DNA from 4 places in the Brevibacillus sp. NPDC003359 genome. Region 4 is predicted to be linked to each of the others. Evidence: riboswitches for the same ligand, from Rfam matches in the RefSeq annotation. Region 4 holds a riboswitch; each other region holds the start of a gene.

Region 1 (3,065 bases), on a different contig from region 4:
AGTCGGACTTGCAGCCGGTTTTGATAAAAATGCAGAGGTCTATCATGCGTTAGGTGCCCTTGGTTTTGGATTTGTGGAAATCGGGACATTGACGCCACAGGGGCAGCCAGGCAATCCAAAGCCGCGTTTGTTCCGATTGCCGGAACATCAAGCTGTCATTAACCGGATGGGCTTCAACAATCACGGCGCGTATCTAGCTTCCCAGCATTTGGTCGATTACGCATACTCAGACGTTCCGATTGGGATTAATATTGGGAAAAACAAAGTAACGCCGAATGAAGAGGCGTCCATCGACTATAGCAAATGTATGGACATGCTCTATTCATACGGTCACTATTTCGTCATTAATATCAGCTCTCCGAATACCCCGAATCTGCGTGACTTGCAGGAAACAGAGAGCTTGCGTCATTTGGTGCGCGCAGTAAGAGAAAAGGCAACCGAAATGGAAGCGCGTTCCATCAAGAAAAAACCGATTTTGCTGAAGGTAGCACCAGACATGTCGGATGAGCACATGCGCGATGTTGTTCACGCTGCGGTAGAAGAAGGCATTGCCGGCATTATCGCTACCAATACGACACTGTCACGCGAGGCGGTTTCCGGACATCGATTTGCCGAGGAAGCGGGCGGTTTGAGCGGAAGACCTCTTACAGAGCGTTCCACTGCTTGGGTAAAGGAGATTTATCAAGAAGTGGGAGACAAGGTACCAATCATTGGTGTCGGGGGCATTTATAACGGTGAAGACGCCTACGCGAAAATCCGAGCAGGAGCCAGTCTCGTTCAGGTTTATACGGGTATGATTTATCAGGGCCCAGGTATCGCCAAGCAAATCAACAAAAAACTGCTCAAGCTCATGCAACGCGATGGTTTTAAACATATTAGTGAAGTAATTGGCGTAGATGCAAAAGAATAGATAGAACAAGTACGCATAGGTCGATGGCTCCGTTTGTAGGGGGTCATCGGCTTATGCGTTTTTGCTTATATTCTTCCGATTTATGTAGTGATCCGGTATAATGATGTGGGACAAACATGAATTGTCTGTCAATTCCATATTGTCGGCGTTAGGTGCCTTTATGTGACGCATAAAGGGTAACAGGGAATCGGGTGAAAGTCCCGAGCGGTCCCGCCACTGTAACCAGGGAGCTCTCTTTGAGAAGGAAACCACTCATTTTCTATGGGGAAGGACAAAGAGCGCATGGATCTGGAAGCCAGGAGACCTACCTAGTAGCCACACCCACAAACCCTTCGCGGAAAGGAGCGGTGAATACGAGGCAATGAGGCTGTGTGATCAGTCTGTTGTTTTGTGCGCGCATCTCGTCCATTGTTGGAGGAGATTTTTTTGTTTGCAGGAAAGAACGAAAGACAGTGAAGGAGGAATGAACATGAATCGATCTCGTCTCGTATCCACATGTCTGATGATCGCGGGCTTTGTCCTTTATTTTCTACTCAATGAACCAGAGACAGGACACGCGATGCACATCATGGAAGGGTATTTGCCATTATCCTGGGCCTTGTTTTGGTGGGCTGTCTTCTTGCCATTTTTTATTCTTGGGATTCGCTCGATTAATAAGATTGTCAAGGAACATCCCGAAATGAAGCTCCTTATTGGTGTTGCAGGAGCGTTTGCGTTTGTTTTATCTGCGCTGAAAATCCCTTCGGTTACAGGCAGCAGCTCTCATCCGACTGGAACGGGCCTTGGTGCCATTATGTTTGGCCCTTTCGCGATGTCAGTGCTAGGGAGCATGGTGCTCTTGTTTCAAGCCTTGTTGTTAGCACATGGAGGTTTAACTACGCTAGGAGCAAATGCCGTATCCATGGCAGTAGTAGGACCACTGGTGGCATACGGAATCTATCGGATGATCATGAAAGTGGGCAGAAGCCAACGTCTGGCTGTTTTTGCGGCCGCTGCCCTGGCTGACCTCGCTACCTATGTGGTGACTTCGGTACAACTGGCGTTGGCATTCCCAGCTGAATCCGGTGGAGTATTGGCCTCGTTTGCCAAATTCGCAGGAATTTTTGCTTTCACGCAAGTGCCGCTCGCAATCAGTGAAGGTCTGTTGACCGTCCTTGTTTGGAACTGGTTGCTATCTTACAACGCAAAAGAGCTTACACAGCTTCGTTTGCTCAAACGGGAGGAATCGCTGTGAAAAAAGGATGGAACTGGCTATTGCTCTTGGGGGTAATCGTGTTGGCTATTGTCCCGCTGTTGCTGGTGCAGGATTCGGAATTTGGCGGCGCAGATGGCGTGGCAGAGGAAGCGATCAAGGAAATTTCCCCGAACTACGAACCGTGGTTCCAGCCATTGATAGAACCGCCAGGAGGAGAAACGGAGAGCTTGTTGTTTGCGGTGCAGGCGGCGTTGGGTGCGGGAGTGGTTGGCTACGCCGTGGGCTTGTACAAAGGTCGGTTGGATAAGCGGAAAAAATGAACGGGCTGCAACTTGATTCTCTCTCTTATCAAAACAGGCTGAAACGTCTGCCGCCAGCTCATAAGCTATTGCTGGCGAGTGCATTGTTACTGCTTGTTTTGGTGGGACATGTATGGATGCAGATGGCCGTCGTTGTCTGGATGACAGTATGGGTAGTGGTGTATGCCCGGATTCCTGTTCGGATCTATTGTGCCTTTATGATCGTGTCGCTCTCGTTTTTCGCGGCGGGGCTCCCTGCCCTATTGGTAGAAGGGACGAGAGCAGGAGAAGTACAGGGCCAGGTCGCGGCAGCATGGGAGTTGGGTTCGTATGTGCTCTATGTCCCGACGTCATCACTCAGTAAAGTTTGGATCTTATTTTGGCGTACCATGGCGAGCTTATCTTGCTTTGCCTTCATTTTGTTTACCGTGCCGTTTTCAGAAATCTTGCAGGTGCTTCGCCGTCTGCATATGCCTGACCTTGTGACTGACTTATTAATGATCATGTATCGGTTTATTTTTGTGTTAGTAACGATTTCTCACCAGCTCTGGATTGCCCAACGTTCCCGAGGAGGTCATCGCGGCTTCCGGGCGACGCTTCGGGATGCAGGGATTCTGGTTGCTCAATTGTTTGTCAGAGCGATGCGCAAATACGAAGCTTT
Region 2 (3,065 bases), on a different contig from region 4:
GTCGAGCTATGTGGATGTAGAAGAGCCGCTGCGTGAAATGCGTTTGATTAAATCTGCAGATGAAGTAGATCGTTTGAAGCACGCCGTTCAATTGGTCGAGGATTCCTTGCGGGAGACGTTGAAAAAAGTTAAGACAGGCATGACCGAGACAGAGATCGTAGCTGAGCTGGAATTCCAGATGAAGCGCTTGGGTGCGGAAGGTCCATCCTTTACGTCCATGGTATTGGCAGGGGAGAAGTCGGCACTGCCACACGGAAAACCAGGAACGCGCCAGGTTCAAGAAGGCGACTTGCTTTTGTTTGATATCGGAGTAGCAGCGAACGGATATGTATCCGATATTACTCGTACCTTTGCTGTAGGCGAGATTAGTGCCCAGCTTCAAGAAATTTACGAGACGGTATTGGCTGCCAATGAAGCGGCAATTGCTGAGATTCGTCCAGGTGTGACTTTTGCGCATTTGGATAAAACCGCTCGCGATGTCATTACTGCAAAAGGTTACGGTGAATACTTCATGCACCGTCTTGGGCATGGACTTGGCATGGATGTCCATGAATATCCATCTGTTCACAGCCAGAACCAAGAAGTGCTTCGTCCAGGGATGGTCTTTACGATCGAGCCGGGAATCTATCTGCCAGGTATTGGCGGCGTACGGATTGAAGACGATGTATTGGTTACAGAAACGGGCGTTGAAATCTTGACGCAGTTCCCGAAAAAACTGACTTCTATCAACTGATGGATGAATCGCAACAATTGAATAAGTATCGAATGGTGCTAGATGGCATATGCCATCAGCTTAAAAGGGAAGTCCGGTGAGAAACCGGCGCGGTCCCGCCACTGTAACGAGGAGCGCCTAGCGAATAGCCACTGTTTTTTGCGAGACAAAAAATGGGAAGGTAGCTGGGGGTGTTGATCCGTAAGCCAGGAGACCTGCCATGCGATCATATACAATCGACCCACGAGGATGGGGCAGATGTGGAAGCAGTCTATGAAAGGGCGCCCTTGTGCCTGCACATAGCTGTGTCTATGTTTGTCGTGCACCTCCCGATTGAGTATGGGGGGGTGCTTTTTTTGTGGGAGCATTTGGGATCACGTCATCATTACATACAGAAAAGGGGATTACAGATGTTTATGACAAACAGAAAAAACATAGTAATGAAAGGACTAGGTTTCGGCATCATGACAGCTGCTATGCTTTTGGTTTCGGCATGCGGCTCCACTACGACAACACAGGCTCCAGTCAAAACAGAACAAACAGCTGCACCAACAGCAGAGAGTAATCCTGTAACGCTCGTCAATAATGGCATCGATATGACTTATCCAACAGCACCTGAGCGTGCAGTGACATTGAACCAACACGTCACCGAAATTATGCTGGCATTGGGCCTCGCTGATAAAATGGTCGGAACCGCTTACCTAGACGATAAAATTCTTCCGGAGTTGAAAGCAGATTACGATAAGGTTCCGGTACTGTCTGACAAGTATCCAACCAAAGAAGTGTTGATGGCAGCGAACCCAGACTTCGTGTACGCTGGATGGAAAAGCGGATTCGGTGAAAAGGGCGTAGGATCGATGCAGGATTTGGAAAAGGTCGGCATCAAATCGTATCTGCAAGCGTCATCTACGATGCCTGGCCCGACAATTGACGATGTATTTGCGGACATTACGAACATTGGACGCATTTTCCGTGTGGAAGACAAAGCCAATGATTTGATCAACAAAATGAAGAGTGAAATGGATCAAACCATTAGTAAAATAGGTAAAGTGGACAAGCCGCTCAAGGTGTTCGTGTACGACAATGGGGAAGATAAACCATTTACAGCAGCAAACAATTACATGACGTCCTTAATCAAAACAGCGGGTGGCAAAAATATTTTTGACGACATTCAAAAGGGTTGGGCAGAAGTTAGCTGGGAAGAAGTATTGAGTCGCAATCCAGACGTCATTATTATCGTAGACTACGGTGACAGAACAGTTGATCAAAAACGCAGTTTTCTTTTGAACAAAAAGGAATTGGCAGATATACCGGCTATTAAAAATCAACACCTGATCGTATTGCCATTGTCTGCTGCTTCTGAGGGCGTTCGAGCACCGATTGCGCTGAAAATTTTGGCGGAAGGTCTCTATCCGGATAGCTTCAAATAAAGTACGCCCCTTTAAAGGGAGGGAATGGCACTGCAGCAGATTAAATTACCCTATATCATCATTACTTTACTGATCGGGCTCTTTCTCTCGATTACGTTTGCAATTACATTGGGCTCGGTTGAGATCAGACCGACCACAGTATGGAAAATTGCTTTGTCGAAAATCCCGATGTTCACCGAATGGATTGAGGTAGACTGGTCCAAAGGGGAGCAGACTATCATTTGGGATATCCGCTTTCCGCGTGTGCTCTTGGGAGCGATTGTTGGTGCAGGTCTATCTGTCGTGGGAGTAGCGATCCAGTCCTTGGTACGCAACTCCCTGGCTGACCCGTACGTGTTAGGTGTATCTTCAGGTGCTTCGGTTGGAGCTACCTCGGTCATTATATTCGGTGCATTTAGTATGTACGGGCAGTACGCGCTATCCTTTGGTGCTTTTACAGGCTCGCTTGTGTCGATTATTCTCATTTTTACGCTATCCCGTATCGGTGGGCAAAATTCAACAGTACGCCTGCTTATGGCTGGAATTGCGATATCTGCGATCTTGTCGGCGCTCACCAGTCTCCTTGTTTTTTCGGCGCCGAATGAACACGGGATTGGTACCGTCCTGTTCTGGTTAAGTGGCAGTCTGGCTGGCGGTAAATGGGAGTATCTGACCATTCCTTCGTTGATTGTGGTTATTTGTCTGATTGTATTAATGGCTCAGTATCGTTCGCTTAATGCGATGCTGATGGGCGAGGAATCAGCAGGGACATTGGGGGTTAATACGGTGCAGTTCCGCAAGTTTCTCCTGGTGATCACGGCCTTGCTGACGGGCGTAATCGTTTCTATCGCGGGATCAATCGGTTTTGTCGGATTAATGATGCCCCATATCGTCCGGGTGATGGTCGGTTCAGATCACCGACGTGTTCTGCCTGTCAGCGCTTT
Region 3 (3,065 bases), on a different contig from region 4:
CGACGGAACAAGTAAAATACATCATCGTGACGCACATTCACTTGGATCATGCGGGAGGAGCCGGACTGTTTCTGAAGGATTGCCCGAATGCAAAGGTCGTTGTCCATCCAAAAGGTGCACGACATCTCGTAGATCCGAGTCGACTGATTACAGGGGCGAGAGCCGTTTATCATGATGATTTTGATCGTTTGTTTGATCCGATTGAGGCTGTTCCCAAAGATCGGATTTTGATTCGCGGGGATGGAGATACACTAAAGATCGGAGAGAATTGCGTGTTGGAGTTTCTGGATTCGCCAGGTCACGCCAATCATCACTTCAGCATCTATGATCCAGTAAGCCGTGGCATGTTCACAGGTGATACGGCAGGCGTTCTCTATCCACAGCTTAAAAAGGATGGCATACACCTCGTGCTACCATCGACTTCCCCGAATCAGTTTGACCCGGAGGCCGTGTTAGCTTCTCTAAGACGTTATGAAGCTCGCAAGCTGAGTCGCATTTACTTTGGTCATTTTGGGATGTCAGAGCAGGTAGATGACGCGTACCGCCAATTACATGAGTGGCTCCCCGTGTTTGTAGCGGAAGGAAAGTCAGCGCTTGCTGCTGGACAAACATACGATGAGCTGTCTCATAAGTTATTTGAACGAGTCGCTGATCATCTACAGTCACAAGGCATCAACAGTGATCACGATGTTTTCGAAGTGCTCAAGCTCGATTTGCAAGTATGCTCCATGGGCATTCTAGATTATTTGCAGAAACGAGGGAAATAAGCGTTACAATTGCCTGAACCTTTTGTTCAGGCGTTTTTCATTTTTAGGAAGCAAGATGGCGTTCACAGAGTGTTTGTCATTCTTTTTTCATCCAAGGAGTGCTATGATGTAGGATGAGTCATGGACTGTAACAATTTCAAACGTAACAGCAAACAGGTGCCTCGTCTTTATACCAGAAGACCGGGTGAAAAGGGAAGTCGGTGAAAATCCGACGCGGTCCCGCCACTGTAAAGCGGTTTATTCCTCAGCCGTAAGCCAGGAGACCTGCCTGTTTGTTTTAGTGCCTGTTGCCTTCGCGGAAAGGATCGGCCTATTTCAGGAAGCAGACCATTAAGTCTGTTTGCCCTGAAGTGCCGACCCTTTGATTTCCGAACGGAAGCAAGGGTCGATTTTTTTATGGGAAATGACAGTCAATCAGACATGCAGAAAGGAAGTTTACTATATGAAACGTTCATTGCGATTCATGATCCCACTATTGGTTGCAGCGAGTCTCGCAGGTTGTGCGGGTAACAGTCAACCGGCACCAGGTGGGCAAACAAGCGCACCGCAAGAGAACGCGGCCGTGCAGCCTGCCAAACAAACAACGTATCCATTGACCGTCACGGATGCGACAGGAAAAGAAGTGACCTTTGCAAAAGCCCCTGAGCGAATCGTCTCGACATCACCTGCCGAGACAGAGATTTTGTTCGCCTTAGGCTTGGCAGAACGGATCGTAGCGGTTTCAGATTATGACGATTATCCAGATGCGGCGAAGGCGAAACCAAAAATTGGCGGAGTCGTCAAACCGAATGAAGAAGCCATTCTCGCTCAGACTCCAGATATGGTCATCGGCGGGATTTCGATGGAGAAGCCAGTCGCAGACAAACTAAAATCTCTCGGAATGCCTGTCTATATTACCCATCCGACAAAGATGGATGACATCCTGAACAACATTTTGGCGATGGGAGTTATTACCAACAAGCAAGAACAAGCCGAAAAAGTCGTGGCGCAAATGAAGAAAGACATCGCGTACGTTCAAGAAGCAGTGAAAAATGTAAAACCGGAAGAGAAGAAAAAGGTATACTTGGAATTTTCCCCAGGCTGGACAGTCGGTAAAGGCGAGTTCATGGATGAGCTCATCACACTGGCTGGAGCGACAAACATTGCGTCTGACACCGAGGGCTGGAATCCGATCAGTGAGGAAAAGATTTTGCAAAACGACCCAGACGTCATTTTGTACGCGAGCGGCATTACCGATGAAAAGACTGGCGTCAAGCTGGAGGATATGATCGCGAATCGCAATGGCTGGGATAAGATGAAGGCGATCCGTGAGAAACAAATCTTTGGCATGGACCAAAATATTCTTTCCCGTCCTGGTCCGCGTATTACACAAGGCTTGATCGAAGTTGCCAAGGCGATTTACCCTGACTTGGTGAAATAAAATGAAGAAGAGATTGTTCGTATGGGGAGGAGTAAGCTGTCTCGTCCTTCTGGCATCGATAGTCATCAGTATCTCGATGGGAGCGGCACACCTACCCATTTCGCAAGTATGGCTCATCCTGCTCCATCAGATCCCGGGTTTGTCTGAGTGGATCACAGTAACGTGGCCGGAGTCTTCTGAGCAAATTGTTATGAAGGTTCGTTTTCCACGCGTTGTATTGGCTGTCTTGATTGGTGCCTGCTTGTCACTTGCGGGAGCGGGCTTTCAGGGAGTTTTGCGCAATCCACTAGCAGATCCTTTTACGATGGGCGTGGCATCGGGTTCTGCTGTCGGGGCAGCCTTCTTGATCCTTTTTGGCTTGCAAATCACCTTTTTGGGTGCATGGAGCACGCCTGTCGTCGCTTTTCTTACCGGACTGCTCAGTTTATGGATCGTACTGGGCCTCGCGAACACGCAAGGAAAGCTACAAACGGAGACCTTAATTTTGTCTGGTGTAGTGGTGCAGGCTTTTCTTGGCTCGCTCGTTTCCTTTATGGTGTCGCTATCCGATCAGACCGTGAATGAGATTGTATTCTGGCTTATGGGGAGTCTGTCATTTCGCGGTTGGGCCTTCACGTATGTTTTGATTCCGTACTTGGTCATAGGGGGAACGGTGCTCGTGAGCTATGCGCGCTCCTTGAACCTATTTGCTTTGGGGGAGCGGCAGGCTGCGCATCTCGGCGTCCATGTTGATCGAACGAAGCTGGTGGTTCTGGTTGTCTCGACCCTCCTGACTGCAGCGGCGGTTTCTATCGCGGGAATTATCGGGTTCGTTGGTCTGGTGGTACCGCATCTCGTCCGATTGCTGGTTGGTCCTGACTACCGTATTTTACTGCCGA
Region 4 (3,065 bases):
CCATTCCGACTCATCCACGCTCATCAACCGATTACTCACCCAGGTGGACAGACAATCGATCAACACCACATCATATTGCTCACTGAATGCGTGGTAATCGGTCAATCGCTCTCCTACCTCCACACAGCCCCATTCCAGCGGACGACGTGCCTGATGCAGCTCAATTCTCTGCTTCATTTCATCATCCCAAGCCTGGCCTGTCGCCACGTACAGGACTCGACTGCCCAACGTCATCGCAAGCTCTTCCGCGTAGCGGCTTTTTCCTGAACGGACACCACCTGTTACCAGCACCAAGCTCATCGCTGTTCACTTCCTTCCGCATGGACCTCGCGGAGCGCTGCCAGAAGTCGTTCATTTTCCTCTCGTCCACGCACTGCAATTCTCACATCATGCGCCGTCAAACCTGGATACATCGCGCAATTGCGGATCAGAACGCCTTTATTGCCGAGCCGTGCCTGCAACTGTTCTGCTGGCAATCCTTCCGGCGAACGCAGCAACAAAAAGTTCGCCTCACCCGGCCATACCTGCCAGCCCAACTCACTGCGGATGCAATCGTTCAAATACGCACGTTCTGCTTTTATGAGCCTGCGCGTTTGTTCCTCGTATGCCCGCTCTTGCAAGCACAGTTCTCCAGCCAAAAGGGCCAGTGCATTCACGCTCCAGCTCACTTGCTTCTGGCGCATCTTCGCAATGACATCCGGATGCGCAATCGCATAGCCCAGGCGCAATCCCGGGATCGCGTACATTTTCGTCATCGAACGCATCAAAATCACCCGGGGAAAGCGCTCCAGCTGCATCATCAATGTATACTGACGCTCCTCTTCCACAAAATCGAGGAAAGCCTCATCCACGATGAGCCACGTATTGGTCTCTTTCGTCCATTCCGCCATTTGGTGTAGCTCATCCGGTTGATACAGGATTCCCGTCGGATTGTTTGGCGACCCGACAAATACGAGGTCAGATTGCGCAAAAAGAGTGTGCAGCTCTGTAGGATCGGGCTTGTACCCGTTCGCTTCCTTCCCGAAGCAGCCAATGACACGAGCACCATACTGCTCGGAAAGTTGCGCGTATTCCGAAAAGCATGGATAAACCACACCGACTGTTTTCGGCGAAAGACCGAGAATGGCCAGGGCCATGGCCTCCGCTGCACCATTGGCAGGCAACAACCATTCCTCCGACACTTGCAGCCGTTTCGCCAGCGCACGACGAAACACACGATGTCCAGGGTCTGGGTAATGCGCTACAGCAGCCAGCGAAGCCAGCAGCATCTCACGAACGTTTGCTGGCATCCCCAGCGGATTAATATTGGCACTGTAATCCAGAAACTGGCCAGGATCTCTCCCGAAGCGCTGCGCTGCTGTCCATACATCTCCGCCATGACCGTACGTTTCGATTACACCTGCGCTTGTCAAAACTCTACCCCCAGCACAGCCGGAATCCCTTCATCGTAGTAATGCTTGATTGGCTTCATTTCTGTCACCAGATCGGCTATGTCCAAAATCTCCTGCTTCGCGCTTCGCCCCGTAATGACGAGATGGATATGACTTGGCCTATTTTGAATCGCTTCCAATACATCGGACAACGGCAACACATCATCAATCGGGAAGCGGTCAATCGCCAATGCATTATTCAGCTCATCCAGAATGACGACGTCGTACTCTCCGGAAGCGAGCTTTTCGCTCGCAAACGCCCACGCTTCTTTCAGTGCCTGGCGATGCTCCTCCGGTGTCTTCGTCCAGGTGAAGCCGATGCCCTTTTGCACAATCTCGATGCCCAATTTATCAAAAATAATCTTTTCTCCGTACGTACGCTCCGGCGACTTGATGAATTGAACCATCAGCACCTTTTTCCCGCGCCCTGTCGCCCGCACAGCCAACCCGACTGCTGCCGTTGTTTTTCCTTTGCCGTCTCCTGTGTAAACAAGAAGTAAGCCCCGCTTCTTATCGTTTTTCTCCATCGTTACCACCTCAAAAAGTGACGTATTTTACTCCGCTGTTTGATCCATACTTTCCGAAGCCAACAAAAAAAGCGCTCTGTTTCCCCCAGTACGTAAGGAAAAACAAAGCGCGGATAGCCGAATGCAACAATCCTCACCTCTTCCTTTGACCCGAAGGAAATCAGTGTAAACATAAAACAGGCAGGTCTCCTGGCTTGAGGATCATCGCTCTTCTTCTCCTTCCCGCTCCCGGATGGGCAGTGGATGGCATGATGCCTTGAAGAACAGCTACTCTCTTACAGTGGCGGGACCGCGTTGGCTTTTCACCAAACTTCCCTTTTAACCTTGCTCCTGCGAATCGGTTTCGCAAAAACAAGGACCTGTTTCTCTTCCATATGTAAATGTCATTCGTTTCGTTGACAAGCACTTGCTTTAATAATAGCAAAAGCTACCGAGGATTCAAGCAAAAGCTGCCGAATCGTCGCAGGTCTCTATTTGCAGAAAATTTCATATCATCACCGTTTACTTACCTGACGATTTTCGTTACCCTATTGGCAAAACATTCGAAAGTGGTGAGCAGTCATGCTATTTCCTCCTATCCCCAAAATAACAGACATGGTCCTGCCAAGCCCACTGCCGATAAGAGAATGCGGCGAACCGATGATCCCACTCTCTTCCCTTTCTGCCCAAATCACGGTCTATCCAGCCTACTACCACGAGGGCTATGCCGGAACGCAGCCAGATGCTTTTTTGCGAGAAGGGGCAACACACAAGCTCGCCATGGCAGCCGCGCAACTGCCTGTTGGCTACAAGCTCGTCGTATTGGACGGCTGGCGCTCGTTCGAGGTACAAGCATCGTTGTATAATCGTTTCTGTGAAGCCTTACTTTTACAAGGCTGGCAAGAAGGTCCCGCCCTCACGGAAGAATCGAGCAAATTCGTCGCTTATCCAACAACAGACCTCTCCAAACCATCCCCTCACCTATCCGGTGGCGCAGTCGATCTGACTATCGCAGGACCTGATGGCTGGCTGGAGATGGGGACAGCCTTCGATGATTTCAGTGAAAGGGCTGCGACTCGCCATTATGAAGAACTCGTAGAACCCACACAAAAAGACATCGAGATTCGAG

Evidence for each region. Region 4 has a riboswitch for cobalamin ahead of cobO (cob(I)yrinic acid a,c-diamide adenosyltransferase). Riboswitches for the same ligand answer to the same signal wherever they lie in the genome.
Region 1: another riboswitch for cobalamin. It lies ahead of ACFYU8_RS19685 (energy-coupling factor ABC transporter permease); the one in region 4 lies ahead of cobO (cob(I)yrinic acid a,c-diamide adenosyltransferase).
Region 2: another riboswitch for cobalamin. It lies ahead of ACFYU8_RS09880 (ABC transporter substrate-binding protein); the one in region 4 lies ahead of cobO (cob(I)yrinic acid a,c-diamide adenosyltransferase).
Region 3: another riboswitch for cobalamin. It lies ahead of ACFYU8_RS08490 (ABC transporter substrate-binding protein); the one in region 4 lies ahead of cobO (cob(I)yrinic acid a,c-diamide adenosyltransferase).

What each region holds. Positions count from the first base shown of each region.
Region 1 covers NZ_JBIAOR010000008.1:169,917-172,981, reverse strand. Annotated here, with positions in the region: gene ACFYU8_RS19690 (quinone-dependent dihydroorotate dehydrogenase) at 1-910, shown strand, start outside; cobalamin riboswitch at 1,044-1,236, shown strand; gene ACFYU8_RS19685 (energy-coupling factor ABC transporter permease) at 1,380-2,144, shown strand; gene ACFYU8_RS19680 (energy-coupling factor ABC transporter substrate-binding protein) at 2,141-2,425, shown strand; gene cbiQ (cobalt ECF transporter T component CbiQ) at 2,422-3,065, shown strand, end outside.
Region 2 covers NZ_JBIAOR010000002.1:70,474-73,538, reverse strand. Annotated here, with positions in the region: gene ACFYU8_RS09885 (M24 family metallopeptidase) at 1-733, shown strand, start outside; cobalamin riboswitch at 750-949, shown strand; gene ACFYU8_RS09880 (ABC transporter substrate-binding protein) at 1,129-2,142, shown strand; gene ACFYU8_RS09875 (FecCD family ABC transporter permease) at 2,167-3,065, shown strand, end outside.
Region 3 covers NZ_JBIAOR010000001.1:1,809,494-1,812,558, reverse strand. Annotated here, with positions in the region: gene ACFYU8_RS08495 (MBL fold metallo-hydrolase) at 1-767, shown strand, start outside; cobalamin riboswitch at 905-1,053, shown strand; gene ACFYU8_RS08490 (ABC transporter substrate-binding protein) at 1,210-2,187, shown strand; gene ACFYU8_RS08485 (FecCD family ABC transporter permease) at 2,189-3,065, shown strand, end outside.
Region 4 covers NZ_JBIAOR010000012.1:100,607-103,671, reverse strand. Annotated here, with positions in the region: gene cobU (bifunctional adenosylcobinamide kinase/adenosylcobinamide-phosphate guanylyltransferase) at 1-300, opposite strand, end outside; gene cobD (threonine-phosphate decarboxylase CobD) at 297-1,412, opposite strand; gene cobO (cob(I)yrinic acid a,c-diamide adenosyltransferase) at 1,409-1,957, opposite strand; cobalamin riboswitch at 2,120-2,335, opposite strand; gene ACFYU8_RS23520 (M15 family metallopeptidase) at 2,519-3,065, shown strand, end outside.